Regions from separate parts of the Lysinibacillus sp. UBA5994 genome, predicted to be linked through region 4. Evidence: riboswitches for the same ligand, from Rfam matches in the RefSeq annotation. Region 4 holds a riboswitch; each other region holds the start of a gene.
The links. Region 4 has a riboswitch for cobalamin ahead of B3D98_RS04580 (hypothetical protein). Riboswitches for the same ligand answer to the same signal wherever they lie in the genome.

Region 1 (7,767 bases), on a different contig from region 4:
GACGGTGGCGCCGAGGGATGAGAAGAAAAACTCATTATATGCGCATACATTAGGCAGCTTTTATCTACTGGATGTTCAACATAATGTGATTAAGTGGCGAACAAGAAAAGTACGTGAACTATTTTTATATTTACTATTTCACCAAAAACGGCCTATGTTAAATGCAGTTCTTTTAGAGGAATTGTGGCCAGATTTGAACTTTGAAAAGGCAGCTAGTAATTTACATACAACTATTTATCATTTAAGAAAGATATTAAAGGACAATGGTATTCAAGATCCCATACTCTTGGTCAATAATCACTATAAATTAAATGCGGAAATTCAAACTGATTATGATGAGCTGAATCAACTATTGGAGCAGGATCAACATGATGAGAAATCCATTCAGCAGTTATTGAATTGCTATGAGGGTGATTTTTTAATAGATGAGGAGTATTTATGGGTTAATCAAATCAGGCTCCGCTTAAAGCAATCTGTATTACATGTGCTTGAACAGTATATTGCACGTACAGACGTTGCCCACACTTTATTAAAGTATAATTGCCTACAAAAGCTTTTAGAGCTAGACGAATACAATGAACAGTATATGTTTCAATTGTTAGAATTCTTAATTCAACAAAATAGGAAACAAGAATGTATAAAATTCTTTGAATCTATAGAGGCAAAATTAGCTGAAATTGATCTCGCTGTGCCAGAAAAATTTTATAGAAAATACAACGAGTTCTTACTCAACGTTTAGAAACGATTTCGGAAAAGTAATTTCTGTTTTAATAGTAGGTAATAATTTTATAAAAAGGAGATGCTTTCGGCATGCAAAAGATTGAAATAATTGAGCTTCACCATATTGAGCAAGATTTGGAGAAGCTTACTGAATTATTGATTATGGTCGTAGATGAAGGAGCATCCGTAGGTTTTTTACCTCCACTCACACAAGAACAAGCGATAAAATATTGGCAATCTGTCTTAGCGTCAGATGTCTTACTGTTCATTGCGAAAATAAATAATGAAATTGCAGGTAGTATTCAAATGCATTTAACTAGCAAACCAAATGGCATTCATCGTGCTGAAATTTGCAAGTTAATGACACATCCCAACTTTAGACGCAACGGTATTGGACGAGCGCTGATGCAACAAGCAGAGGAACGAGCAAAACAAGAAAACCGCTCCTTGCTAGTTTTAGATACGAGAGAAGGGGATCCTTCTAATAAATTATATAAATCATTAGATTATCAAGAAGTAGGGAAAATTCCGCAATATACTATTTCACCAGATGGAGAATTAGAAGCAACCGTAATTTACTATAAATTAATTTAATCCATGGTATTGAATATAACTGAAAACGTGTAGAAAGGGAGCTAGTATATAAACGAAGCGCAATTATTTATGCAAATGAAAATGTGGCGTAATTGGACTGTTGAATTTCTACGTACGATCCCTGAGAATATTGCTGATCAGATACCCGCTGGACATCATAACAATATTCGTTTTGAATGCTGGTCATCTATTAGTTGGTTGGGATCATTCCGTTTTTCCAGCTGTTACACAAGAAAGGCATTTGCCCCTATCCTATCATGTAATGTTTCCTAGTGGCAGTAAACCAGATAACTGGACTGAGCAACCGCCAACAATGGATCAAATCATTATGCTCCTAGAGGAACAACCAATTCTTATTGAACAAGCTTGTGCAGGACATCTACATGAACCGCTTAAAGAACCTTTTTTAGGTATGAAAACATTAGGCGATATGGTTGTCTTTCATATGAACCATGAAAATTTTCACATGGGAATTATAAAAGTATGATGCAAACGCTCTTAAAGAATGAAGCCTAACTGATGGAATCAGTTGGCTTCATTTTTCTATATATACCACGGTAACAGATCCTCCATTTTCCTACCTGGCTTACTTGTTTTATCTGTTACGATCCATGTGCCGTCTTTCTTTTGCAGCTGATAGCTTACATTTGTACCATCCGCCCTTTTAAAGAGCATATAACCTATATTACCCTTGATAAAAGTGACAGGGTCTATGACATTTTTGTAGGGAATCTTTCGCTCAGGAAATAAAATATGGGTCACTATTTCCTCTGCAATCATAGCAAGGGATTTCATATCATTATTAATTTCAGCTTGATATTGCAATTGATCGTATCGGTAGGAAGTATACGATGCTAAGTATAGCTTAAAACTCTGCTGTATATCTAACAGTGTTGCCCTATAGAATGCGTTTATTGCTTTTTCTACATCATCTGCCTCATGTATATAGCGAAGTGTACTGACACCAGTTGGACTGACTTCAAACGTAATGATTTCCTTACTGTAGGGTGGGGAATGTGCATGCTCAAAGGTCGTAACTTCCACGCTAACTTTAAAGCTAAACTAACTTTCTTTGACAATTTTTAAAATTTTCACATCATACAATCCATACTGCTTAGGATAGCCGTAGTAATGATCAATTTCCTTTTCAATAAATGGATTAAGGATTGTAATGAATGTGTCCCTGATTAGTTGATCATCAGCTTGTTTACTTTGCGCATAAATCTTACATGGCAGAATGAACATAGTGAAGATAGCCATTAAAACATAAGCAAATTTTTTCATGGAATAGTGACCTTTCTGCAGGATGATACTTTATAGAGTGCACCAATCACAGTAAATTATCGAGCATTTTTAAAGAAAGGGAGTTGAACAATGGAAAAAATAATAATGCCCTTTTTATGTATGCTTTTGTTATTTCCAACAGCTACTTCGGGATCAGAACCTGAAGGCTTAAAATGTCCAAATCCAGATGTATTGATGAAAACAACGGAGAAAGACAAAGACGAGCTTAGTCAAGCATTAGCTGACATCATTCCAAAAGTATATGGCTCAAGCCCTGATTATCAGGAGTGGCAAATTGAGGTGATAAAGCCCATGCCCATATTAACTGGCATGGAGGAGAATTACTATAAAATGGCGGTGAACTTCTGTGGAGAAAATGTGGCTAATCACTCCTGGTTTGTTCGATTAAGGTTTCCAAGATTACTGCCAGCGCAAAGTGCATCACTAGGTGAGCTATATATCGTAAAAGAGACAAATTCTAAATGGGTTCATTGGTTTCAATATCATTAAAAAGGAAGAATCCATAAATGGATTCTTCTCTTTATGACATCGCTATCGTTTTCGTTGCTACAGTTTGTTGAAATGCCTGATCATGCTCAACAATCACCATTGTGAGATGAGAGCTTTTTATGAGCTCTTCAATCTGCATGCGTGAATAGATATCAATAAAATTGAGTGGTTCATCCCAAATATATAAATGAGCCTTCTCACACAAGCTTTTAGCAATCAGCAGCTTTTTCTTTTGCCCACCAGAATAATGAGAGATATCCTTCTCAAATTGAATACGCTCAAAATCCATCTTGCGCAGGATTGATTTAAATAACGTCTCATCAATACCATGCTCTTCAATAAATTCCGATAGCAATCCCTTTAAATGGGATGTATCCTGCTGAACATAGGAAATGACTAGACCTGAAGCTAACTTTATGGAGCCTGTATGTTGGATGGGATTACCTAGAATAAGTTTTAACATACTACTTTTTCCGCTTCCATTTTTGCCATCTAAAACAACTCGATCCCCTTGTGCCACTTTGAAGCTAATAGGCTTATTCACGATATGGTCATCGTACCGAATCGATACATCCGTGACAACAACCATTTCTTTTGATGGATATGCCAATGGCTCTACTTTCAATGACTCGGTTTTTTCAACATTTTTTAGCAGTTTTGATTTTTCCTCAATAGCTCTTTGTTGTCTGGATTCCAGGTTCTTCGCTCGTTTCATCATCTTGGCTGCTTTATGTCCAACAAAGCCTTTGTCCAGTTTGGAACCTGAATTGGTTGTGCCGTTTTTGGAGGCTTCCACTTGATTAGACCAACCTGACGAACGCTTTGAAGATTGTTTTAACCGGTCGATATCTTTTTGCAGTCGTTGATTGGTTACTTCTTCGTGTTCCTGCTGACGATCAAAATTTAACTTCCAAGAAGAATAGTTTCCACTTTGAACGTCAATATTGGCTCTATTAATCGATAGGATATGGTCAACACAGCCATCTAAAAAGCTTCTGTCATGTGAAATTAAAATAAATCCTTTTTTCCTGCGAAGATAATCGGAAACCGTCTTTCGTGCATCCGTGTCTAGGTGATTGGTTGGTTCATCAATTAATAAAAATTGACCCTCTGTCAAAAACAACGCAGCAAGCAGCACCTTTGTTTGTTCGCCATTGGATAATGTTTTAAAAGGACGATACATGACCTCCGCATCTACATGTAGGTAAGCTATTTCACGTAGACACTCCCAATCTTCTGCCTGAGGACAAATTTCCTCAAATATTTCATGGGTATATTTATTTGGATCAGAAACTGGATAGGGGAAATAAGTGAAGTCTACAGAAGAGATGATTTTTCCGCTATACTCATAATTTCCTAATAACAACTGAAAGAATGTTGTTTTACCTCGTCCGTTTCTACCGATAAATCCAAGTTTCCAATCCGTATCGATTTGAAAGTTGACATTCTCAAAAATATTGTCAAAGCTGCTTGGATAAGAAAAAGTTAGGTTTTGTACTTGTATCATGGACATGATAATTCCTCCTTTGTATTGCAACAGTTTACTTTTCATACAAAGTCGGTCTATCCATCTATGGTTGATTTCTCCGTATAAGCAGATGGATATTAACGACTTATACGGAGTGTTACATGCGTTACAATAGTTTCTGAATCGCTCATATTTTTTCCTCTCCTTTATGGGTAAATGAAAGGTACAAAATCAACTATGAAAGCAAGAAAAAATCCCTCCAATTGTGCATTGGAAGGATTAGTCTTTCTCTGAATTAATGCGATTTGCCATTTGTGTCATGACAAATAAAATGCAAACTGATAGTTAAAAATGGATAGACTAACCCTATATTTTGTGTTTGAAATCATTCAATTCAAATAAAAATATAGTTTAGTTCTTCATTGTCCATTCATCAGTCCTCTCATAATTGTCTTTTTATAGTAACAAATTTTTTTACAGAATACAATGTAACCTTATTTTCATTTAGTACTATACAATAATTCCTATAATATTTATAGAAATAATTTATATAATAGTTGAAAAATAATTTCTACTATTCTGAAATATGTGCTATAGTAGGAGCATAATTGAATATTGTGTAAGACTTGGTGCCAAATGAATGTTTGGCTTAAAAGGGAAGTCGGTGCAAATCCGACGCTGTCCCGCAACTGTAATTCGGAGCAAATCACAAATGCCACTGGGGAAACTGGGAAGGCTGTGAGGCGTGTTGATGGAAAGCCAGGAGACCTGCCAATTTCTAGTACACACCAAATACCTACGTGGAAATAGGTGGTGAAAAGTGACCAAATAGGCACTGTGCGATAACGTTTATGCGAAAGTAGATACTTTTTCGTATTGTTTTAGCATTATTAATTTTAACATGCAGCCATTTTCCTAATAGGAGAATGGCTTTTTATTTTTTCTAAAAAAGGAGCTTAAAAACATGAACTATACAAGTACATTGATCGGTTATCCCTATATAGGGGAGGAACGCGAATGGAAAAAAGCACTAGAAGCATTTTGGCGTAATGAACTTTCTGAGGAGGACTTTGAGGAAAAATTAAAGAAAATCCGTTTATCAAGAATAAACAAGCAGCTGCAACTTGGAATCGATATGGTGACAGTTGGCGACTTTACGTTTTACGATAGAATGTTAGATACAGCTTTGATGTTTGGTTTAGTTCCAAAGCGCTTTAACTGGCAAGGTGGTAAAGTCGATTTTCATACCTACTTCAGTGTAGCAAGAGGAGACAAAACAGCCGTAGCTAGTGAAATGACGAAATGGTTTAATACAAATTATCACTACATTGTTCCAGAGTATGAGGGACAAGCCTTACAACTAACAGAAAATAAAGTGTTAGCCGACTTTTTAGAGGCGAAGGAAACTTTCGGTATCATTGCGAAGCCGACACTAATTGGTCCCTATACATTTTATAAGTTAACGAAAGGCTACAACAAATTAACACAGGTTGAGTACTTATTAGCTTTATTACCACTCTATACGCAGGTATTAAAAGAATTAGTGGATGCAGGTGCCACTTGGATTCAGCTAGAAGAGCCATCCCTCGTCTTAACACTTGATCCAGCAGAGATAAAGCTGGTGAAAGAAATGTATGACCAGTTAGCCACTGCCGTTCCTGAGGCTAAAATAATGCTACAGACTTATTTCGAAGCTTTAAGTGCCTATGAAGCATTAAGTACATTGCCTGTTCAAGGATTCGGTTTGGACTTTGTTCATGGCTATAAAGGAAATATGGCGTCACTTCGTCAATTTGGTTTCCCGCAGGATAAAGTATTAGGAATAGGGGTAGTGAATGGCCGTGATATTTGGCGTTCAAACCTGGCGGAGGTCAATGCGACAATTCAAGCCATTGAACAGCTAAGTCATGCTGTTGAACTATGGATTCAACCATCAAGTAACCTACAGCACGTTCCAATCACAACCTCTCTGGAAAATGAACTTGACCCTGTTTTAAAGCAGTCTCTGGCCTTCGCAGATGAGAAAATCGTAGAAATCACGGGGCTGACTAAATATAGACGAGATAAAGATGGTTCCTTACAACATAATTTTTCAGAAAGTATGAAGGCGATTGAGGCTCTAAAAAATCATCCAATCCGCCAAAATAAGTTAATTCATCAAGCCGTTCAAACTGTGACAAAGCAAGATTTTGAACGACACAGTAATTTTACGAAGCGACAAACGATCCAACAACAAGCCTTAGGATTACCGCTGTTTCCAACAACTACAATCGGTAGCTTCCCGCAATCAGATGAAGTGAAAAGAAATCGTAATGCGTGGCGAAAGAAACAATTATCGAATGAAGCCTATGAAACATTTTTAGAAGACGAAACAAAGCGCTGGATCTCCATACAAGAGGAATTAGATATCGATGTACTTGTTCATGGTGAATTTGAGCGTACAGATATGGTCGAATATTTCGGTGAAAAGCTGACTGGCTTTGCCTTTACAGAGAAAGCGTGGGTTGTTTCATATGGATCACGCTGTGTGAAGCCTCCGATCATTTATGGAGATGTTGCATGGGCTTCACCAATTACCGTAAAAGAATCCGCCTATGCCCAAAGCCTAACGAAGCGATTTGTAAAAGGCATGCTGACAGGGCCAGTAACAATATTAAATTGGTCCTTTGTGCGAGATGATTTGTCCCGTAAAGATGTCGCTTATCAAATTGCATTAGCACTCCGTAAAGAGGTGGAAGCACTAGAAAACGCAGGTATATCAATTATTCAAGTGGACGAGCCAGCGTTAAGAGAAGGTTTACCGCTTAGAAAGGAGGAATGGGGGGCTTACTTAGAGTGGGCTGTCAATTCCTTTAAGCTTGCGACATCTAGTGTCAAAGATGAAACACAAATCCATACACATATGTGTTACTGCGAGTTTAATGATTTCATCGAACCAATTAGCGCACTAGATGCAGATGTGATTTCCATAGAAACATCACGAAGTCATGGGGAACTTATTACCTCACTACAAGTACAGCCCTATAAAAAAGGAATTGGCTTAGGCGTCTATGATATTCATAGCCCTCGTGTACCAAGCGAGGATGAAATGCTCGCTATTATGAAAGATAGTCTACAGGTGCTGGACCGTTATCAATTCTGGGTGAATCCAGATTGTGGCTTAAAAACGAGAAAAGAAGATGAAACCGTTG
Region 2 (7,767 bases), on a different contig from region 4:
ACATTAACCTCTTTTGTGTACTGGTATTCTTATCTACGCCATACAGATTTTTTATCAGAAACGATGATGCAAACAGTAACTGAGGTAAGCACACTAATTTGGATCGGTAGTATGCTACTAATTTCGATGTTGCTTTATTTGGTATTTGAGCTTTTTGACCCTAGTGGCATTACGAATGGAGATCGCCGTCACGGCCAAAAATCTTTACTATTGCGATTGCGTAGCTATTGGCGACAGCAGAAACGCCTGCGTCAGGTATTAAAAATTGCTGTTACAAACGGTGTCGTACAAACGATTAAATTTGCGAGGCAACGAGAAAATGAAAAAGAACTTGCAATTGCTTTGCGCGCAACGTTAGAACAATGTGGTGGGATTTTCATCAAATTTGGCCAGGTACTTTCCACACGAAAAGAGCTTTTTTCACCTATTTTTATTGATGAATTAGAAAGGCTTCAACACCGAGTAAGGCCTTTATCAGAGGAGCAAGTGAAACAAATTTTAGAGAGATCTCTTCCGCAATCAATGGACGAAATATTTAGCCAATTTCAAATGGAACCCATTGCAGCAGCCTCTATTGGCCAAGTGCATAAAGCAAGGCTTAAAAATTATGAAGAGGTGGTAGTCAAGCTATTGCGTCCAGAAGTAAAGGGAATTATGCGCGATGACCTTGAAATTTTAGAGGAATTTGCTAATTGGCTATCCACAAAATCAACCTGGGCAGAATCATTAGGCTTTCGAGAGTTGGCTGGGGGATTTGCAGAGGGGCTACGTGAGGAGATTCATTTAGATATTGAAGTACGTAATACGCTACAGGTGAAGAATGCACTGGCGAAAAGCGATTACAAGGTTCGAATTCCTAAAATATTTACGCCTTACAGTAATGAAAATGTTATTGTGATGGAGTATATTCGTGGACAAAGTGTGGCAGAGGGGGCATCTGAATTTAATCGTTTGTCGATTGATCGTAGGCAATTTGCAAGAACCGTACTCTACTCATTTTTTGAGCAGATGCTATTCTCTGGTATTTTTCATGCAGACCCACATCCGGGAAATATCCATATCGATGAAACAGATGGAACACCAGTCTTGCTTGACTTTGGCGCAGTAGGACGTTTAGGTGCAACACAGCAAGAAGGCTTAAAGTTATTTTTGATGGGCATTCAACTAAATGATTCAAGCGTTTTATATGATGGTTTAACATTATTAGTGGAAAATGCTGATCATGCAGAACGTGGGAGAATGGAGCAGGCAATCGACCAAATTTTACTGAAAATTTCCTATGTTGACCGTATACCTACTGAAGAATTAATTCACGCGCTATTTACAGTGGTAAGAGATTTTGGACTTGCATTCTATCCAGCAGTGGGATTAGCTCTCCGTTCCTTAGTGACGTTAGATGGCACATTACGGGTAATAGATCCACGTTTTGATATCTTTACTGAGGCAAAGGATTTTTCTGCTACATATATGCGTGCCTCTTTCCTTAAGCCTTTTAAAGAACCGATGGCAACTAAGGAGCGGCTGCAAGAAGAATTATCTATGCTAATACCGACTTTGCGTAAAATGCCTAGAAGAGTCGATCAGCTCATTCAGCGAGTTGAGAGCGGAAAAATCATTTTACATCATGATGTCTTTTCGGATGAACATAATTCACGTTTTATTACACATTTGTTTTCTCAATTTGTTTTGCTGCTGGTGGGTATAACTTTTGGTATTATATCTGTCGCTCTTTTAGCTATTTCACAATTTATCCACGATTCTTATGCGGTCTATTTGAACACAGCGGCATATTTAGGTTTATTTTTATGTGCTATTTTGTTAGTGAGATTATCTATACAAGCATTAAGGTCGATGAAGCAATAGGTAGGGAATTTTTTCCCTACCTTTTTCTTTGGCACCCTCAAATATTACAAAAACATTACAAAAGATCTGTTAGGTCTAATGTCGAATTAGCTAATAGTTTCTCTGTGTAGAAGAAAAATGTATTATGTAGAATAATGTAGTTTAAGTGCGAATGTTACAGAAATATTTCGAGTTTTACTAATGTATTAAATAGACATGAAATAGTATAAAAGTTATGTAGAAAATGCTAAACTTTAAAAGGCTAAAATAAATATAAGAACATTTAATTAAAATAGAAATCGTTCAAGTGATTACATAGAATATCGAGAGCGAAATTGATAGATGAAGGGAAATGAAGGTAACGTGGCTAAGCGTAACAAATGGCGTAAGTCGATGGTGCTAGCATTAGCACTAGCTGGCGGCTTATTATTTAATACAATTCAACCAACAGAAGTACATGCCGAAGAAACTTCTCAACAAATGATTGAGAAAAAGGCTGAAATAGATGCACAAATTAAAAAATTACAAGAAGAACTAACGAGACTACAACAAGAGATCGACGCAAAAGTAAAGGTATTTAAACAAGTACAAGCAGATATTAAAGAAGTGGATGCTAGTATTGTTGAAACACAAAAACGTATCGAGCAACGTTCAAAAATTTTAAGTGAGCGTATGGCTGCATATCAAGCGCAAGACAACACTGTAGGTGTTTATTTAAATGTAGTGCTTGAGGCAAAAAGCTTTGCAGATTTAATGGATCGTGTCGTAGCGGTAAAAACATTAATGGATGCTGACCAAGAATTAGTGGATCAACAGGAAGCAGATAAAGCAAGCTTAGAGCAACAAAAAGCTACATTAGATGAAAAACAAAAGGAACTTCAAAAACAATTCCAAGAGCTTCAGCAAAAAGAAAGCGAAATGGAAGTGAAGAAAGCTGAGAACGAAGCGAAATCACTTGCATTAAAAGCTGAAATTGCAACGAAACAAGAAGAAGAACGTTTAGAAGCAGAGCGTAAAGCAGCTGAAGAAGAGGCAGCTCGTTTACGTGCACTTCAAGCAGCTACACCAGTTATACAAGCAACTCAGAATAATGGTGGAGGCGAACCACAAAAAATTATTGTTGGGTCAGGAGCTGGCACTGTTTCTTCAGGAGATGCCATTTCAACAGCTAAACAATTCCTAGGACGTCCTTATGTTTGGGGTGGTAGCAACCCATCGACAGGTTTTGACTGTTCAGGTCTTGTACAATGGTCATATAAGCAAGCGGGTGTTTCTTTACCTCGTACAGCATCACAACAATATTTAGCAACACAACGCATTTCAGCAGGTGAAGCACGCGTTGGGGACTTAGTGTTCTTCAGCTATGGTTCAGGTGTAGCTCACGTAGGTATTTATTTAGGTAATAACACAATGATCGACGCTCAAAACAATGGTGTCGTAATTGAATCACTTGATTGGTGGAATCAATACTTAGTAGGCTTTGGACGTATTCAATAGGCCTCACTAATATATAGACGGTTGAGATAAGAAAAAGGTCATCTTTGTAGAGAAAAATATACAAAGATGACCTTTTTTGTTTTTGGAATGCTATTCTTTCAAAAGAAACAAGACGACTACTTCTATTCTTGAAAAGAGACTTTCCTGCATATTAAATTGATATTAAATTTTAAAATTTACTTTGATGACACCTGTCTCTTTCAAGGCAATAAAGAAAATAATAACGAATGGGCCGACAAGTAAACCGATAATACCAAATAACTGTAGACCTATGAACATGGAAATTAATGTTGGTAAAGTGGATAAACCGATATGGTCTCCCATTAATTTAGGCTCGACTACTCGACGAATAATAAGTAAAATAGCAGCTAAGATGAATAATTTTACAGCTATAGAGGTGTTTCCCATCAACAGGTGGTAAAGTCCCCATGGCGCTAGAATAATGATAGAGCCTAGGAATGGTACAATATCTATTAACCAGATAATAATCGTCATTGTTACTGCATATTTCGGTTGGATTAATAGCAGTCCAATGAGTGTGACGCCTCCAATAATAAAGCTTACAAATAAGTGAGCCTTCATATAGCCAAATGTTGCATCTTTTAAGCGATTTAAAATAATTTTTATCTTCTTTGCTGTATTGGGCTTTAAATATTTATAAGTGATTTGCTTTAACTTAGGCAAATCAAGCATAAATAGGAATAGCGCAATCATATAAACGAGAAGACTGATAAATAGGCTGGGTATCTCTGAAAAGAAGGCAGAAACTTTGCTATAATTAAAGAAGCTTAAAAAGGATTCTTCGACTTTCTTTATGAAATCCATAGTGGTTTTTTGAAGCGAAGCACTTACTTCAGGTGGAAAGTCTTCTGTGTATTTAGAAATATTTTCTTGCATATGAAGCCACATATCTGATAGCTTGGAAATATAATAGGGAGCTTGCTTAGATAGTAAAATTATTTGTGTCATTATTTGTGTAATAGAAAGATAACAAATAATAGATATAACAATAACACTCACTATGTAAATAAAAGCAACTGCTATTTTCCGTGACATTTTCCATTTCCGTTTAAAGAACATGACAATTGGTTCTAAGAAAAATGCACTAATCCCAGCAAGTATTAAAGGCATGGACACTGGGATAACAAAATAGGCAGCTAGAAGTAGTGATATTATCACAATCAACCGAAAAATCAATTTCCTAGCATTAAATTTATTCATAAACTCACCTTCTTTGCGAAAAAATTAAGTTAAGTGTAACCATAAATCAAATTTTATTACGTTCTGAAACAATAAAGGTAGGGATGAATTATGGAAAAAGAGATTTTGCAACTTTTTAGTAATCTAACAGAGCATGATCGCGATATTCAATATGAATCTTACGAGGAATTAATAAAAATTATGCAAGAACCCGTAGATTGGACATATGCAGTTTGGGAACAGCTAATAAAAGCTCTTACATACAATAATGGTTATTCTCGTGCACGTGCTGCACAAATTTTATGCGCTTTAGCTGCAAAAAGTGATCCAGAAGAAAGGGTCTTGGAGGATTTTTTAAAGATTTGGGCTGTGACTTACGATGAACAATCTGCTACGGCAAGGCATGCATTACAAGCAATTTGGAAAATTGGACAGGCGGGTCCAGTACAAAGAGATTTGGTTGTATCGTATCTAGCTAAAAGATTTCAAACATGTATAGATGAAAAACAGCCATCTCTTATTCGTCAGGATATTATAATGTCATTTAAAAAGTTATATGATCAAACAAATGACTCGAAATTATTAGATATTGCCCATCGTTTAATTAATGAAGAACAAGATGCTAAATATAAAAAGAAGTATAAGTCAGCCATCCGTTCAAAGTAGCGAGGTGGTGTTTTTTTGTGCAAATTCTTTGATGAACGATAGAATAGTCAACTATAATGAATGAAAAAAGGGGATTATGCATGAGCATTTATAATTATCTAGTTCGGAAGCCTAATGGCGAAATTTTATCGATGGAAACATATCGTGGAAAAACAATGTTAATTGTTAACACGGCAAACCAATGCCGATTTACATATCAATTTGAAGACTTACAGAAAATGTATGATAGATATGGAAAAGAGAATTTTGTAGTTCTTGGATTCCCTTGTGATCAATTTGGCCATCAAAATCCTGAAGATGGGGAGGAAACTAAGCATCTATGCAAGGTAAACTATGGGGTCACATTCCCGATTTTTGAGCTTGTACAGGTAAATGGAGAGGCTACCCATCCACTCTTTAATTATTTAAAGCATGAAGTGGATTACCGAGAGTTTGGGAAGGCAAGTATGCAGGAGAAAATGTTGGCAGAAGCAATTGTTCAACTTGCCCCAAGCTTTTTAGATGGTCGTAATATTCGCTGGAACTTTACAAAATTTCTAGTAGATGCTAATGGTAAGACCGTCGCACGCTTTGAACCAACAGATTCACAGCTCGATATTGAAAAAGCAATTGAAACACTATTATAGTAAATTTCTTAATAATGTAAAAATTTGTTAGGGTTTTCTCTTCAAGTAGAAATAATGCTATATTTTAAAACTGTGTACAGCTATTTTTTCTGAAGCATATATGATAAACTGCTTTACAAATGAAATATTCTTGCAGAATAAAGGTGCTAATTAGCATAATCGGGAATCCGGTGAAAAACCGGAGCTGTTTCCGCAACTGTAAGTGCAGCCATTATAAAGATTTACCACTGTCTCAAAGAAGATGGGAAGGTCCTTTATAACACATTCGTTTCATGTGACGAACTGTACAAGCCAGGAGACCGACCTTTATTTGAACGTATAAAAACTTCTCGGAAGCTAGGAGGATATACGGCAAATACATAGGCTTTGTCCAGTTTGATGGCTCATTATGTTATTTTTGTCGTTCCTTTGCAAAAAGGAGCGACTTTTTTATGCCTTTCAAATAAGAATTTTTCATTATAGAAAATAGGGGGGAAGCAAGTGAAAAAAGATGCCCGTTATTCTTGTTATCCATTTATGCGTGAGAAAGCTTCAACGGTCGATTTTGAAATTCGAACAGATAGCCTGACAACACATCTAGGAGTTGCATTAGCTGCGGTAAAAAAAGAGGATGTTCAAGTTGTTGCTGAGGATTTATTGCTTATGTTACCTATGGCTTATCATGTGAATGGCTCAGTACGTGGGAAATTAGCAGTAACTGAAGAGGATTTATCTTGGTTAAGTGAACGTTATGATTTTTACGTTCGCCATGTGAAGGAAGAGATTCAAAGTTTTGTTTTACCTCAAGGAACAGAGGCTGCTGCAGCCTTACATCTTTGTCGCAGTGAGGCAAAAAAATCATATCGTACTTTACACAAAGTATCAGAAGAACGAGAGGTTCCAGCTATTCTTTTCGATTACCTTGGTTTATTAGCTAATGTATGTTTTGTCATGGCTGTTTTTATGAATCAGCAAGCTGGAATAGCGGAAATACCGTTTATTAGTAAATCCTACCCAATGAAAAAGAAAAAGGAGAATAACAATGAAAAAAGTATTTAATTTCCAATGGCTATCAGTGCTCTTACTTGCACTGGTATTAGCAGGCTGTGGCACTGCTGAAGATACAAAAAATAAAGATGCTTCGCAAGATACACAACAAGCAGAGAAAACAAGCTATAAAGTGACAGATGACCGTGGAGTGGAAATAGAGTTTAAAGAAGTACCAAAAACAGTTGTATCTTTACAACCAAGTAATACTGAAATTTTGTTTGCTTTAGGTGTTGGCGATAAAATTGTAGGAGCAACTGAGTACGATACTTACCCAGAGGAAGCACAAAAAATTGAACGTGTCTCTGATACTACGAACTTTAACAGTGAAAGAATTATAGCGTTAAAGCCAGATGTTGTCATTGCTTATACAATCGGTGATAAGGATGCCCTAAAGCCGCTTGAGGACGCAGGAATTAAAGTGTTTGTTATTCAATCTGCGACTACTTTCGACGATGTTTATGGAGATATCGAACAAATTGCTGCTGTGATGGATGTTCCTGATAAAGGAAATAAATTAAACGAAGAGATTAAAGCGAAAATTGCTGAAGTACAAACGAAGGTGAAGGATGTAAAAACGCCGAAAAATGTTTATTTAGAGGTTAGCCCTAAGCCAGATATATATACAGCAGGCTCTAGCACTTTCCAGCAAGAAATATTAGATGCAGCTAATGTTAATAATGTTTTTTCTGACTTGAATAGCTGGGCAAAAGTGAATGAGGAAGATGTTATTGCGAAAAATCCAGATGTTATTTTAACAACAGTAAACTATACAGAAGATCCAATAGGAGAAATTCTTGGACGTGATGGTTGGAATACTGTGAAAGCTATTCAAAACAAAGCGGTATTGTCCATTGATACAGATATCTCTAATCGACCTGGTCCGCGTATTGGTGAAGCTGTAGAATTA
Region 3 (7,767 bases), on a different contig from region 4:
TATACAATATACTTATGGGTTATATTGTTGAAAAAAAGAGGATGTCACTAGCAAAAAAAGCTCTTTTGTTAAGGCGAATGGTTGATTTCGGTTCCGCTAGCGTCCGATGCCGCTTCCCTCAATTCCGTTCGCTCTAGGGTCTACTCTGTGACGCTAGCTCCTCTCCCATCAACCATACATCAAGAGATTATTTTTCATATTAGCAGTAGCGGATAAAATAGCCCATTAGAGAAAGGATAGGCACTTGGAGAAGTGATTAGTTACCCATAAAATCTTTGCTAAGATGGTAATTCTTGTGAAACGGCAAGCCTTTTTCATACAAATTCTAATGAATGTTCAATACTATGACCCATAGGTATACAATATACTTATGGGCATTTTTTGTTTGGAAAGATGCTACTTCTGCATGAAATCTTCACACTTTCAAGATATACTTTTAAGAAATTCTAAAATGGTGGTTACGGATGAGAAAATTATCATTAAAGCTGGGCATTATCTTCTTCATCACATTGTTTTGTATTGAAACCTTTATGATGTTTTTTTTGCATGTTTCCCTGACGAATTCTAGAGTGGAAGAGGAACTAGAGCGTTTACAAGCGAGAGGAAATTCACATCGTACTATATTAGAACAGAACTTCAATAATGAAACACTAGCACATGTCGTTCTTATGGAATCAGAAGCAAGTACAGATGTCGTGGTGACTGACCATTTCGGGACAATCCTTGCATCCTCACAGCCACATCAAGAAATCAGTGATCTGATTCGTGAAATAGAGGGGGAAATACCTTATGAAGGAAGGGTTTTACAAGACAATTGGCAAGAAGTTAAAGCAATTGCGACTATAAGCCCTATTCAAAATCAGCAAGGAACGATTGGCTATGTATTTATGTTTCAAAATACCGATTCCATCCATGCATTAATGAAACGGCTGAATAAGCATTTTCTCATTGTGGGTATTGTATCTGGTCTAGTCAGTATTGCAGTCATTGTTGTTCTATCTCGTAAGCTGGCTAAGCCACTTATTCAAATGAAAGAGGCTACATTGAAAATGAGTAAGGGTGATTTTACAGTTGCTCTTTCTACGAATGGAAAAGATGAGCTTGGGGATTTATCAAATGCTATCCAGCTTTTATCCAATGATTTAAATCATCTAAGGCAAGAGCGTAAGGAGTTTTTATCGAGTATTGCACATGAGCTTCGTACACCGCTAACTTTTATTAAAGGCTATACAGACATTCTTGCTAAACGGGATTTAACAGGGCAAGATCGTCAAAAGTATTTAGCTATTATAATAGAAGAAACAAATAGACTTTCTAGATTAATCAAAGATTTATTTGATTTAGCGAAAATGGATGAAAACTCATTTGTAATTGAAAAACATTGCTTACATTTAGAGCCGTTTTTTACAAGCATTGAAGAAAAATTAAGTCCCGCTTTTCAAGATAAAGGTATCTATTTAGTTGTACGTTGTGATAATGGCTTAACACTATGTGCAGATGAAGCAAGACTTGAGCAAATTCTGATTAATCTATTAAATAATGCATTAATCTATTGTGCACCAGGAGATATGACTACAGTCACTGTAAAACAAGACAGTGGAATTTTAAGCATCATCGTTGAAGACACAGGGAAAGGAATTCCAAAGAAGGATTTACCGTATATTTTTGATCGGTTTTATCGAGTGGAAAAATCACGTAGTCGTGCTTTAGGTGGATCTGGACTTGGGCTTGCTATTGTCAAGGAGCTAGTACAAGCACATGGGGGAGAAATAAAGGTTAGAAGTGAAATAAATAAAGGGACTACTTTTGAATTATCATTTAAAGGAGTAGAAATGAATGAAAACGATTTTATGCATTGATGATGAACCAAGAATGTTAGATTTATTAACCCTTTATTTGGAACCACTATTTAATTGTAGAGCAATGTCTTCTATACAAGAGGCATTGCATTTTTTAGAAGAAGAGCATGTGGATTTAGTTCTTTTGGATATTATGATGCCAGAGATGGATGGGTGGCAGGTTTGCCAGGAAATTAGGAAGTTTTGGGATGTTCCTATCATTATGCTTACTGCAAAAGGAGAACACGCTGATATTGTAAAAGGTTTAAATCTTGGTGCTGATGACTACGTTTTAAAGCCTTTTGATGAGGAAGAATTGTTAGCACGCATACATGCTGTATTAAGAAGAACGATATCTGAAGAAAAAGTGATTAACTTTGAAGGGCTTTGTTTAGATAGAGAGTCCTTTGAAGTATATTTTCAACATAAGGCAATTCCATTAACACCAAAGGAATTTGCCATGCTCGCCCTATTTTTAGATTATCAAAATAGAGCATTTTCTAGAGAACACCTTATACATGCCGTTTGGGGATATGATGTAACGATTGAAGATCGTACCATTGATTCACATGTACGTAATTTACGAGAAAAATTAAGAAAAAGTGGTTTTCCGGCGGATGATTACTTGCAAACCGTTTGGGGCATCGGCTATAAATGGCATAAGTCTGCAAAGAGAAAGCAAATGGAACATAAAAGCTAGAAAATAACCTCTACCAGAATTGAAGGTAGAGGTTATTTTCTATTATTTTGGACTAAGCTCTTCTTCTGTTACCCATTTATGATTTGTTACAGCTTCACCACTTGTAGTGGAAGTATAATCAACCATATATACAGTTGTTTGCACAGCCTCGTCAATAAGGACAGTCGCATTTTCCATACCTTCCATATGTGTTGCGTCCGTTTTTACTTCTGTTCCAGGAGCCAGTGGTGCTTCTTGTGGGTCAATTAATTCTTCATGAATTACCCACTTATGCTTTTCTATTCGCTTTCCACCAGATGTAGGCTCATAGGAAATAACATAGGCAGTTGTAGTATAGGCACCTACTATTGTTGCTTCGGCCCCTTTCATACCTTCCATATGTCCATCTGTAATAATGGCTGTGCTTCCTATAGGAAATTTCGGATTTTCAGCTTTTTTTAACGTTACTGGTACTTCGCCAGAACTTGAATGGTTCATTGTAGAATGATCCATTTCTTCAGCAGCTTCATTAGAAGTGGACGCAGGTTTTGTTTGATCCTCTGTACAAGCCGATAAACTAATTAGAGCGACTACTGATAATAGTCCGACTGACCATCTTTTATTGAATTTCATATGATATCCTCCTCACTATGTGCTCCTAATGTAGCAAATAAATGTGCAGAAACGATGGATATAACCTATGAAAAACATTTCTCTAGTCTGGCGGGGAGATATGCTATTGAATGGGCATGATCTTCAATGTTTTTTGTAATCTATGGGCGAAGATACCAGCAAAAATAGCTAAAATAATATCTTTTGGTAGTGGAGGAATCATCCAAAGCCAAGCGAGCTTATATGAAAAATTCTCTGGCGCACTTGCCCATAGCTTATAGGCAAAAAACATCCAATTTGTTCCTATCAAATAATTTATAGCCGTTGCTACCAAAGCAGCTACGATAAAACTTTTCTTTGTTCCGCTTCGTTCTACGATTAACCCCGCAACAAATGCCGCAAATATAAATGTAATAATAAACCCAAAGGTAGGGCTTAAAATTTGGCCAATTCCACCCCCGAAACGAGCAAAGACAGGAGCTCCTGCCAATCCTACGCACATATAAATTGTGCAGGCGAGCGCACCTTTTCTACTACCAAGAATAAGCCCTGCTAAAATTGCAAAGAAGGTTTGAAGCGTAATGGGTACACCACCAACTACCATAAAAGGTGCAAAGGAAGTGATATTAGCACCCACCATCATTAACGTTGTAAATAATCCAATGTAGGTAATGTCAACAGTTCTTAACTTATGGTGACTATGTTGTGTAACAGTTGCCATGATTTCACCTCGTTTTATAAGTTATTACTGCTAGTGTAAAAAACGAATGTATTTGTGTCAACTTTATTATTTATATTAGTTAACTCAATTGCTGAATTAAATTGAAGTAGACTATCTATCTATAAAAATGTATGATAGAACCGTCACAATTTTATAACTTCAAATACTATTGGTGTGACATTTTGAATGTCACTTAAAAGGGAAGTCGGTGGAAGTCCGACGCTGTCCCGCAACTGTAACGAGGAATCCTATAATATGATTTGCCACTGTTTAAGAATGGGAAGGCAATTATAGGATAGTGAATCGAAGCCAGGAGACCTGCCATTTAGTAATACCTGTAATGCCCACGAGGATGCAAGCAATTACGGACAATAGCTGGATATTTTTCTGACTTTGTTTAATCTTGGGTATTTCTATGCGCATTTTCGCATGGGATACCTTTTTTTATTGCTTCATTCATCAATATTCAGTAGGAGTTTAAAACAGATGAATAAAAAATTTATGTTATTTTCCTTCGTACTTTTCATGGTATTAATTGTTTCAATGACCTTTGCTGTAATGGTTGGCTCAGTTTCAGTTACACCGTTATATGTATGGAAAGTTATTCTTTCTAAAATTCCTTTTATACAAAATTCGATCGAGCAAGATTGGAGTCGCTCTCAGGAAATCATCATCTGGCAAATAAGAGCACCTCGTGTTTTGCTAGCTGCGATAGTAGGAGCGGGGTTAGCTATTGCAGGGGCAGCCATTCAGGCACTAGTACGTAATTCTATTGCAGACCCGTATATTCTAGGGATTTCTTCAGGGGCAGCTGTCGGAGCTACTTCTGTGATTATTTTAGGAGCCTTTTCATTTTTAGGTATTTACGCTCTTTCAGTATCCGCATTCCTTGGTTCATTACTTGCCATTGCACTTGTCTTTTTCTTATCACGTGTTGGGGGACGTGTCTCTATTTTCCGCTTGCTATTGGCAGGCATGGCTGTGTCCTTTATCTTAACGTCTATCTCTAACTTTATTTTAATGATGTCAAAGCAAGAAGGGGCCTTAAAGGCTGTTATGTTTTGGATGCTAGGTAGTTTAGCTGGAGCCAAATGGAATAATATTGTGATTCCAGCTTTCGTATTCTTGGTTGTATTTGGGCTACTGTGGCTACACTATCGCAATTTAAATTTATTATTACTAGGAGAAGAGGCGGCAGTGACATTAGGCGTTAATCTTCAGCAATTCCGTATTCAGTTAATACTACTAGTATCTCTATTAACAGGTGTGCTTGTCGCAGTTAGTGGTTCTATAGGATTTGTGGGATTGATTATTCCCCATATTGTGCGTTTAATTGTGGGCTCAAACTATAAATACGTAATACCTATCAGTGCTTTAATAGGTGGAATATTCTTAGTATGGGCAGATGCCTTTGCTCGAATTATTATTGCTCCTCAGGAAATGCCAATTGGTATTATTACAGCTTTTTGTGGAGGACCATTTTTCATTTGGCTTCTCCGTCGTAACAACTATTCTTTCGGTGAAGGAGATTAACTTCCATGACATTAGAAGCGAAAAAAGTATCATTCTCCATTTACGATCAGCGTATACTGCATGATGTAAGCATTCAAATAAAAGAAAAGCAATTTGTTGGATTAATTGGTCCTAATGGGAGCGGAAAATCAACATTGTTAAAAAATATGTATCGTCTCCTAAAACCTGAAAGTGGATCAGTAGTATTAAATGAGCAAGATATATTAAAGCAATCAAGTAAAGCAATTGCGAAAAATTTGGCTGTTGTAAGCCAAGAGACACCCGTATTATTTGATTTCACTGTGCATGATTTAGTCAGTATGGGAAGAACCCCACATAAAAAGCTGTTAGAGCTTGATCAAGAGAAAGATTTTCAAATTGTTAAAGAGGCTCTTAGACAAACGGGCATATCGCATTTAGAGAAACGAAGCTTTAGTTCGCTTTCTGGTGGCGAGAAAAAACGTGTCATGGTTGCAAGGGCACTCGCTCAACAAGCACAGATATTAATATTAGATGAGCCGACGAATCATTTAGATATTCAACATCAACTTCAACTTATGGATTTAATTCAGACTTTGCATTTAACCGTAGTAGCAGCTTTACATGATTTGAATATTGCTGCTATGTATTGCGATCAAATTTACGTTTTACAGCAAGGGCGAATAGTTTGTCATGGTACACCAGAGGAAGTACTTACGCCAACAGTGCTGCAAGATGTATTTGGTGTTTTTGCGGATATTCAAATACATCCAATGACAGGGAAGCCGTATCTTACATATGTTCCTGAACAGTTCACGAAGGGGTTTAGCCAAATATAGAAAAGTTTCATCTTCTATTAGATACATAAAACATCCTTTAAGGAGTGACTGTATGCAAATAGCCTTTACGAAAATGCATGGTATTGGCAACAGCTATATCTATCTTGATCTTTTCCAACATGATTACAAGGAAGATATCTTTTGTGAATTGGCTCAAAAAATGGCCAATGTCCATACTGGTATTGGCTCAGATGGATTGATTATTATCCAACCCTCTAAAATTGCTGACTGTGGTATGCGTGTATTTAATAAAGATGGATCTGAGGGGACAAATTGTGGTAACGGTCTTCGCTGTGTTGCTAAGTATATTTTTGAACGTCATATTGTACGACAAGAGCTAATTACGATTGAAACGAAATCCGGGATTATGCTGGCACAGGTAGTGGTGCAAGACAATCGTGTAATAGAAGTGATTGTCGATATGGGCAAACCTCTCTTATTGCGCAAAGACATTCCGATGTTAGGAAACCCAAATGAGCTTGTCATCAATGAGATATTTCCTTTACCCCAACAATCTCTTTTGGTAACAGCTTTGTTTTTGGGCAATCCGAATACTGTAGTTTTTGTGAATGCGATCGAGCAAGCACCATTAAGAACATTAGGCGGTATTATAGCAAACGATATGAGATTTCCTTATCGTTGCAATGTTGAGTTTGTAGAGGTTGTTCATGAGAAGGCATTAAAATGCTGCGTTTGGGAACGAGGTTCGGGTATAACAGAGGCATGTGGGACAGGTGCTTGTGCAGCGGTAGTGGCTGCTATATTAAATGGTTTTTGTCAGAAGGAAGAAGAGATAGTAGTCCAACTTAGGGGCGGTGACTTAGTCATTCGATGGGCTGACAATGACCATATCTGGATGCGTGGACCTGCAGAATTTATTGCGGAAGGTATTTATGAATTTTTATCTTAATTACTCCCATCCTTCTTCGTTATGCCATTTTAAATAAATGAATACAGGACGCCTCCGATTTAAGAGTGGCGTCCTATATTGTAAAGCCATTAAGATACTGCTTTTAAGCCTGCTACACCTATGATAATTGCTATGATACTGATAATACGTGATAGATTTTTAGATTCGCCAAAGAAAATGATATTTACGAGTACAGCTCCAACAGTACCAATTCCTACCCAAACAACATAGGCAATGCTTAACTGCAAATAGTTGAAGGATGCATATAAAAGGGCAAAAGACACACCAAAACCACCAATATATAACATTAAGTTTCGTAATGTTTTATGCTGACTATAGAAGCGTAAGCCAACCACACCTATAATTTCAGACAATGCAGCTAAGATAATAAGTACCCAACCCATTATACATTCTCTCCTTTCGTTTGCACCTGCTCTTTAGAGGAATTATCCGCTAATTTTAGACCAATCACACCTAATAATAAAATAATCATGAACAGTCCTTTAATGGCATTAAATTCTCCTTCGAAAATGAAAATATCCATTAATGTGGTACCGATTGCACCTGCTCCAGCGAAAATAGCGTAGACTGTACCAGTAGGTAAGCTCTCACAAGCCTTCGATAAGAAATGAAAATCTATAGCAATGATTGTCACAATAATTATCCAATGCCACCAT
Region 4 (7,767 bases):
GTACAACCGTTGATCCTGAAAAACGTAAGGAAGTCTATGGGGCATTACAGGAGGAGCTAGCACAAGATCCACCATTCGCCTACTTTGCCTATGTGGATGCTGTGTATGGTATTAATCAGCAGATTAGTGGCGTCAAAGAGCGCATTTTAGGTCATCATGGGGCAGGCTTCCTCTGGAATGTCGAGGAGTGGAAATGGCATGATCGCTAAATGGATCGGGAAGCGCGTGATAATGGGGACAATTGTCCTCATTATCGTGAGCTTCCTCTCTTTTTTCCTGATGCATGCGGCTCCTGGTAATCCAGCTGCAGCGTATTATGGTGGCAATGCCCAAACGTTATCGACAGCGGAGAAAGAACGCATTGAAACAGCTTTTGGTCTGGATCAACCGATACTCTATCAATATGGTGTGTGGCTCCGTGAAGCGATGCAAGGAAATTTAGGCTACTCGGCAAAAGAAGGCAGACCAGTAGCGACAATTATACAAGAACGTTTACCAAATACATTACAGCTCGTTGTTGGAACTTTAGGCATCGTAGCCATTGCCTCAACATGGCTCGGCTTACAGGCAGGCATGAAGGAGGGTTCGTTATTAGATCGCGGACTTTCCTTTGTAAGTATTGCTAGCTCAGCCATTCCTCCATTTTGGCTTGGCATTTTATTCATCATGGTGTTCTCTGTACAACTAGGCTGGTTTCCTTCATCGGGGATGAAGGATGTACGAGGGGATGGCGGCCTTGTGGACCGACTATACCATATGGTTCTTCCTTTATCGGTCCTTGTACTGGCACATGTCGGGGTATTCGCACGTTTTTTACAGGAAAATGTGAAGGCAGAGAAGGATCGTTATTATGTAGAGGTGGCACGTGCCAACGGAGTACCAGAGCGAGCTATTCGTAGGATGATTTTACGCAATGCCATTATTCCATATATCAATTATGTCGGTGTGACCATCCCATCATTTTTTGGAGGATCCATCGTGGTTGAAACATTATTTGGCTGGTCAGGCTTAGGTCAGCTTTTAGTGAAAGCAGTGATGGTAAAGGACTTTCCTGTGCTGATGGGTGCCATTTTAATCACTGGCGTAGTAGTCGTTATCTGTTTATTTGTGATTGATGTCCTCATGATTTGTCTCAATCCCCGCTTAAGAAGAGGGGGAATCGTATGAGAAAAGAGCAAAAAATGCTCATCTTTTGGCTAGTGATTCTTGGTCTTTTAGTAGGCTTCACCCTATTTTCCTCATGGTTAGTGCCTTTTGAGCCAAACGCGATGGATATGAATCATATTTATGAAGCACCTAATGGAACACACCTCCTTGGCACAGATCAGCTAGGTAGAGATGTTCTTTCCCGCCTACTCGTTGGTGGTAGAGTGACCCTTTTTATCGCTACGTTATCGGTTGTTCTATCCAGCATAATTGGCATTATCTATGGCGGTATAAGTGGCTATTTCGGTGGTGCTATTGATGCAGTGATGATGCGTATACTAGAGGCATTTTTAACAATTCCATCTTTAGTGATTGTGCTTGCTCTTCAAGCGATTATGCAAGGAAGTGTATGGCGCATGGCAATGATTATGGGGTGCACAGGCTGGTTTGTCACTGCCCGTATCGTGCGCTCTGAATTTATCCGGTTGAAGGAATTAGAGTTTATCCACATGGCGAAGATGTTTCGCACGCCGCTGTGGAAGATTCTTTTTCGTCATTTATTGCGTAATAGTCTTCCCGCCATTTTTGTCGTGACGATATTTAATTTTGCTGGTGCTATTTTTACGGAAGTATCCTTAAGCTTTTTAGGTATCGGTGTTCCACCGTCCATTCCATCGTGGGGGACGATGCTCTATACGGCACAAAATGATTTACTTGTCGGGGCTTGGTGGATGGGCCTTTTTCCTGGGATGTTCATTTTCGTAACGATTTTATGCGTGCAAGCTATTGGTAGTAGATTTAAGCAGAGAGGGGGACAGACCCATGTTTAAAATAGAGCATGTTACTGTTCGAATAAACGAAAAATTTATATTGAACGATCTCTCGTTTACGGTGCCAAAAGGTCAGATTACCGTGATGATAGGTGAAAGCGGTAGTGGAAAAAGCACCATGCTCTCTGCCATTCTAGGCATGCTTCCAGCGCAAGCAACAGTTGAAGGCTCAATCTTTTTTAATGGAAGAAATATAGTGGAATTAGCAAAACAGGATCAATCTGTACTACGCCAAAGGCACTTCTTTACGATTTTTCAGGATGCTGCTAATAGCTTTTCGCCAACGCAAAAAATGAAACAGCAATTGTATGGATTAACTGCCTTACGGATGGGGCAGACAAAGGCAGTATTTCTAGCTAAAATGAAGCATATTGTACAGGATTTACATTTACCAGCAGATGTGTTGGAGCGCTATCCCTTCGAGCTTTCAGGAGGGATGCTACAACGCTGTATGCTTGCCTGTGCTCTCTATCTGGCGCCAGCTGTTTTATTAGCGGATGAACCAACCTCTTCCTTAGATATGCTGCATCAACAGGAATTTATTCAACAATTGAAAAGGCTTCATACACGGCTAGAAACAACCGTACTCTTAATTACCCATGATTTAGATGTAGCTGCTTCCATCGCGGATTTTATCCTCGTCATGAAAAATGGAGAAATTGTGGAGCGAGGGCGAGTAACAGAAATCTTTGAGCAGCCTAAGCATCCATACACTAGGCAGCTAGTTGCGCATCATTTTTAGGAGGAGGTGTGGGCTTTGTTACTTCAGGTTCACAATATTTGTAAAAGCTATCGAAAGGGACGCCCAATATTAAATCATATTCATCTTACTGTAGGAAAAGGGGAAATAGTCGGATTAGTAGGAGAAAGTGGCAGTGGCAAAAGCACATTGGCCAAAGTAATTATGCAGCTAGAAGCTCCTGAAAAAGGGGCAGTATACTTTCAACAGCAACCAATAACCAAGCATCGTCGCGCAGCTTTTTACGACAACTGCCAGATTATTTTTCAAAATGCAACAGCCGCTTTAAATCCCATGTGGACTGTAAGGGACCTATTAAGAGAGCCGCTTCAGCATAAGCAACCTATAACGGACACCTATTTACAGACCATGCTGGAGAAGGTCAAGCTACCCACAGATATCTTACATGCCTTGCCCTCTGAGCTAAGTGGCGGAGAAAAACAGCGAGTTAATTTATTACGATCCCTTTTGGTCGAGCCACAATTAATCGTATGTGATGAAATTATTTCAAGCCTAGATCGCTTGATTCAACGAGAAATCGTTGATTTATTAAAGACCTTGAATAAAGAAAGGGCAATGGCCATTCTCTTTATCTCTCATGACTTAAAGGCTGTTTCCTATTTATGCGACCGTATTTATGTGATGAAGGCTGGAACCATTGTTGATGAGAGCAACAAAGAGAATAACAACTTTACCTTCACGGACAGTTATGCAAAAATGCTGTTTCAGGCAATGGATCATTGATTTGGCAAAACACTTCCTTGAATGGGAAGTGTTTTTTTATGAGTGAACTAGCGCAGCTAATTTTTCAGTGAACTCCTTAGATATTGTGTAGATCGTATGCGTATCCTCGACATGCATCAAACTACTGTTTTGCCCTTTATCACCTAACCAAAGATGATAGCCATATTTGTTTCCTGCCTTGTCCACTATTTGTACATCATATTCTGGCGAAGCCATATTGACAACACCCTCGTTTTTGACTGTTGTTGCAATGGCTTGTTGGAATAGTGTAAGTGATTCTTCATCCGTATATTCTTTAAAAAAATCAGTGTTCACCTTGTTAAATTTAGCACCAATAGAAATGCTGACCTTAGCTAATTCATCATCTGGTTTTTCATTACATCCTAGTAAAACAACGGCTAGTAGAGACACTAAGGCAACTATCATTATTCGCAACCACTCACCCCCTTTATAGGCTAAATAATACCACCATTTCCTGTCGTAGCTCTCACTTCTTTGTAATACATTAAATAAACGAGAGTGAAAGGGGACAGATAGTGGGCTTATTTGATGGATTGATCGGCAATGCAAGCGAGGTGAATTTAGAAAAACTCCAGGAGGAGGTCCATAATTTATTAATTCCAAACGAGACAGTCAAGAACGCCTATAAAATTATTAGAGACACGTTTATTTTTACCAATAAACGATTGATTCTCATTGATAAGCAAGGAGTGACTGGCAAGAAAACAGAGTATCATTCCATTCCCTATAAAAATATCGTTCATTTTTCAGTCGAAACAGCTGGAACATTTGATTTAGATGCAGAGCTTAAAATATGGGTGTCTGGCAGTCCATTACCGATTCAAAAAAACTTCAATAAGGCGACAAATATTTATAAGGTGCAAAGCGTCTTAGCACAGTATGTTTTGGGGACGTAATGAAGGTGCGAATAGTACGTGTGCACAACCAAAAGCCCGCAGATTTGCGAGGCTTTTCTGTCGTGCCAGGAAGGGGTCGGTGTAACGGATTTTAAATCAGCTTCATGATTACGGTAAGCTCGAAAATACTGTCAAGTGTAAATAAGAGCGCCTTGGCGAAGTCTTATTCAAATACAATCATTTCTCCGACTTCTTTAAACCCGAAGCGTTTATAAATATTTTTTCCATCCTCTGATGCCTGTAAGACTACGGGCTTTTGCTTATCGATTGTTTGACTGAGTAGGAATTGAAACATCTCACTGCCATAACCCTTGCCCCTATACGCATCTTTTGTCATCACATCATAAATCCCATAGCTATGTTTACTGTCGATTAATAATCCCGTAGCGATAGGTATTTCCTTTATACAACCAATAAACATGCGAGCATTTGATGCTAGTTTTTCCTGTGAGAATTGATGAAAGTAAATTTCTAATGCATCTCTTTCTGCTGTTTCTCCAAATAAACTTAGAAAAACTTCCTTATATTGTAGAAGCTCTTCCTTGTTACTTACTTCTGTGATGGTAAGATAATTGGAAATTCGTGGACCTGTGTGAAGTGTATGGTCAAGCTTCATCATCATATTTCGTTCAGCTTCCTGTAAATTGCAGTCTTTTATCAGTTGTAGCCAATCATCGCTTAGATAGTTGGCATCCACCCACGTGCTGAAGGGAAGTTTATTCACAATGAAATGATTAATCCTTTGTTTAAGATGATTTTCCTTATGAATTATAGGCGATTTCGCTACTAACAAATTAAATGTATCAGTTGGAATATTTGTATTGGCTATGACAAAATGAGCTTCCTCTATAATTTGTCCAGAAACGGCTCCAGTAAATAGTTTCATTTTTTCCTCTAAATTACTCGTTACTAATTGTTGACTTGTTTTCATATTTTTCATCCTTCCACTATTAGAAGTTCACTATCTTTCATTATAAAGTCAATGAAAGATAAAAAATACGCAGTTCACCTTTTTTATATCCCCCTCTAACTTTATTAGTAGTTTGGAAAATATTGTGATATTTGACTTTGGAAAAACACTACTTTACAATTGATTTTAGTAATCTAATAGGAATGTGCTTATACTCATTCCTATGACAACTGAATAACGTGTAGTAATAGGTGTAAATTGCGTGCAATTTGCTTAAAAGGGAAGTCGGTGTGAATCCGACACTGTCCCGCAACTGTAAATGTGAGCGACTTTTCAGCAACCACTGTCAAATGATGGGAAGGGGAAAAGTGGCGATGACCATGAGTCAGGATACCTGCCTGTTATGAGTACACACCATAAACCTACGAGGAATAGGAGGTGGCATGTTGACAAAACAGAATGCTCTGTTCGTCACAGTACGTCAAACGCCCATAGTAAATGAAAGGGTTCATAATCGAACTCGTTCACACATACTTAGGGTTTGTTTGGCATTGTGTGATGAAAGAAGATAAAATGAAGGATTTCCTCAAAAGTAGGGAGTCCTTTTTGTTTTGAAAATATGTACGCAAAGGGGATGCACGTATGACAAATATTCATGTAACGACAATGTTGGAAACGCCTTATGAAGATCTGAACATTTGTAAGCAACCACGCACAGAAGTTGCCAAGAAAGCGAAAACAAGAATGGTGGTCGAGTCTCTGATCGATCAATTATTAGCAACGAAGCTGATTCGCAATGATCGCTTCTTTGAGCAAATCTTATATAATAAAGAAATTATTTGGATACAAAATGGGGATGTGGACGGTCATCTTTTAGCGAAAGCAGCCATAGCAGATGAACTAAAAACAAAGACGAATAGTTTTATGATGTACATGCCGACCAATCCGATTGTCTATGAGGTCAACGGAGAAGCGTATCACTTAATTACGCGCATTGATTCTACACGCGCAAAGCCCAACCTCGACCGTCTATCATTGGAGCCAAAGCCTGTTTTAAGTGCTGCTCGTGTCAATGACTTATTATGCTCGATTGTCATGCGCTTTTACGAAACATATTTATATGATTTAGCATCTCATCATGACAAACTCATTGCATTTGTGCAGCAGGAATATGCCCAATTTATTGAAGCGGTGCAAGCGTTAAATGATTATCATTTCAACTGGCATCCACGTGGCAACGGTCACGAGCTTTTACTGCAATTAATTGATCATCTACAACTATTAAAAAGTCAACCTGGTAAGGTACTAATTGATTTTACGAACAAGCATGACTATGTAATAGTTGAACCCGCATATTTGTTGGACAATCCAACAAAGAAAGCTGTCGGTGCACTATAAAAACAAGCCCTCCATTTTTTGGAGGGCTTGTAATATCTTATGGCAGGGTAGAGATATATTGATGCCCAAGCAAGAAATACCCGCGCTAGAGCGATGGATACCCGTGGAAGCCGAGGAAATACCAGAAGTGCCCACCCTACAGGCAATGCATGGCTGCCTGTGCTTCTTGCCATGGAACCGAATATCCTTTGCCCTTAGCACAAAAAATACTAGAGGAACTATACTCAGGGTCGGCATTTTTATCATAGCCAATCTGTGCAATCACATCCTCTGTATTATGGCACACATCATAGCCATCAAATTGGAGTGTGAGTGCACCTTTCCCATTTGTATAGGCGGCAAAGGTTGTGCTGTAGCTCATTAAAGTGGCAACAGGTGCACGACCTGTTAGGATAACATCCGTTTCGGATAAAATCGGGTCATCGAACGTGCCAGCTGCTTGCTGAATATCAGTCATCATACGACCGATAAAGTCATTTGAAGCTTTCATTTTAAAGCGATAATAGGGTTCAAGTAGGACATTTTGTGCCTGCTCCAGCCCCTGACGCAGGGCACGGAAACTGGCTTCACGGAAATCTCCCCCCGATGTATGTTCATTGTGCCCGCGACCTGTTAGAAGTGTAAAATGAATATCTGTTACAGGGAAGCCTGTCAGTAGCCCATGATGGTCACGCTCAAACAGATGCTTTTCAACAAGGCGCTGATTGCCTACAGATAAATGATCGGCATGACAGGCATTGGTGAAGGTATTACCTGTTCCACGTGGATTTGGCTCCATTAATAAATGAACTTCTGCATAATGCTTGAGGGGCTCGAAATGACCATAGCCCGTTACGGTCGTCGCAATGGTTTCCATGTATAAAATTTGCGGCTCACCAAAGGAGACAGCTAATGAAAAACGCGTCATTAATACCTCTGTCAGGACCTCCAATTGAATGGCACCCATAATATGCACATGGATTTCCTGAAATTTTTCCTGCCAGACCACACGCAAGGACGGCTCTTCTGCTTCGAGTAAACGGAAAATCTGTAGCACTTCCTTGATATGCTGATCACCCTCATATTGAACCTTTGCCTGTAAGG

Region 1: it holds a riboswitch for cobalamin, as region 4 does, so the genes downstream of both, metE (5-methyltetrahydropteroyltriglutamate--homocysteine S-methyltransferase) here and B3D98_RS04580 (hypothetical protein) in region 4, are expected to answer to the same signal.
Region 2: it holds a riboswitch for cobalamin, as region 4 does, so the genes downstream of both, B3D98_RS19175 (hypothetical protein) here and B3D98_RS04580 (hypothetical protein) in region 4, are expected to answer to the same signal.
Region 3: it holds a riboswitch for cobalamin, as region 4 does, so the genes downstream of both, B3D98_RS01850 (FecCD family ABC transporter permease) here and B3D98_RS04580 (hypothetical protein) in region 4, are expected to answer to the same signal.

The regions. Positions count from the first base shown of each region.
Region 1 covers NZ_DJAU01000026.1:140,715-148,481, reverse strand. Annotated here, with positions in the region: gene B3D98_RS08860 (response regulator) at 1-739, shown strand, start outside; gene B3D98_RS08855 (GNAT family N-acetyltransferase) at 811-1,314, shown strand; gene B3D98_RS08850 (DinB family protein) at 1,487-1,801, shown strand; partial or broken gene B3D98_RS08845 (DUF3888 domain-containing protein) at 1,858-2,559, opposite strand; gene B3D98_RS08840 (hypothetical protein) at 2,689-3,108, shown strand; gene B3D98_RS08835 (Lsa family ABC-F type ribosomal protection protein) at 3,140-4,621, opposite strand; cobalamin riboswitch at 5,187-5,366, shown strand; gene metE (5-methyltetrahydropteroyltriglutamate--homocysteine S-methyltransferase) at 5,541-7,767, shown strand, end outside.
Region 2 covers NZ_DJAU01000057.1:69,338-77,104, reverse strand. Annotated here, with positions in the region: gene B3D98_RS19200 (ABC1 kinase family protein) at 1-1,863, shown strand, start outside; gene B3D98_RS19195 (C40 family peptidase) at 2,185-3,339, shown strand; gene ytvI (sporulation integral membrane protein YtvI) at 3,502-4,560, opposite strand; gene B3D98_RS19185 (hypothetical protein) at 4,651-5,205, shown strand; gene B3D98_RS19180 (glutathione peroxidase) at 5,286-5,831, shown strand; cobalamin riboswitch at 5,956-6,153, shown strand; gene B3D98_RS19175 (hypothetical protein) at 6,312-6,869, shown strand; gene B3D98_RS19170 (ABC transporter substrate-binding protein) at 6,853-7,767, shown strand, end outside.
Region 3 covers NZ_DJAU01000005.1:42,015-49,781, reverse strand. Annotated here, with positions in the region: gene B3D98_RS01870 (sensor histidine kinase) at 465-1,859, shown strand; gene B3D98_RS01865 (response regulator transcription factor) at 1,837-2,538, shown strand; gene B3D98_RS01860 (YdhK family protein) at 2,581-3,150, opposite strand; gene B3D98_RS01855 (biotin transporter BioY) at 3,254-3,850, opposite strand; cobalamin riboswitch at 4,004-4,190, shown strand; gene B3D98_RS01850 (FecCD family ABC transporter permease) at 4,337-5,383, shown strand; gene B3D98_RS01845 (heme ABC transporter ATP-binding protein) at 5,389-6,180, shown strand; gene dapF (diaminopimelate epimerase) at 6,233-7,090, shown strand; gene B3D98_RS01835 (DMT family transporter) at 7,180-7,494, opposite strand; gene B3D98_RS01830 (DMT family transporter) at 7,494-7,767, opposite strand, start outside.
Region 4 covers NZ_DJAU01000012.1:369,506-377,272, forward strand. Annotated here, with positions in the region: gene B3D98_RS04540 (ABC transporter substrate-binding protein) at 1-209, shown strand, start outside; gene B3D98_RS04545 (ABC transporter permease) at 199-1,167, shown strand; gene B3D98_RS04550 (ABC transporter permease) at 1,164-1,976, shown strand; gene B3D98_RS04555 (ABC transporter ATP-binding protein) at 1,969-2,718, shown strand; gene B3D98_RS04560 (ABC transporter ATP-binding protein) at 2,725-3,459, shown strand; gene B3D98_RS04565 (hypothetical protein) at 3,496-3,885, opposite strand; gene B3D98_RS04570 (PH domain-containing protein) at 3,996-4,376, shown strand; gene B3D98_RS04575 (GNAT family N-acetyltransferase) at 4,540-5,307, opposite strand; cobalamin riboswitch at 5,519-5,702, shown strand; gene B3D98_RS04580 (hypothetical protein) at 5,929-6,684, shown strand; gene B3D98_RS04585 (elongation factor G) at 6,821-7,767, opposite strand, start outside.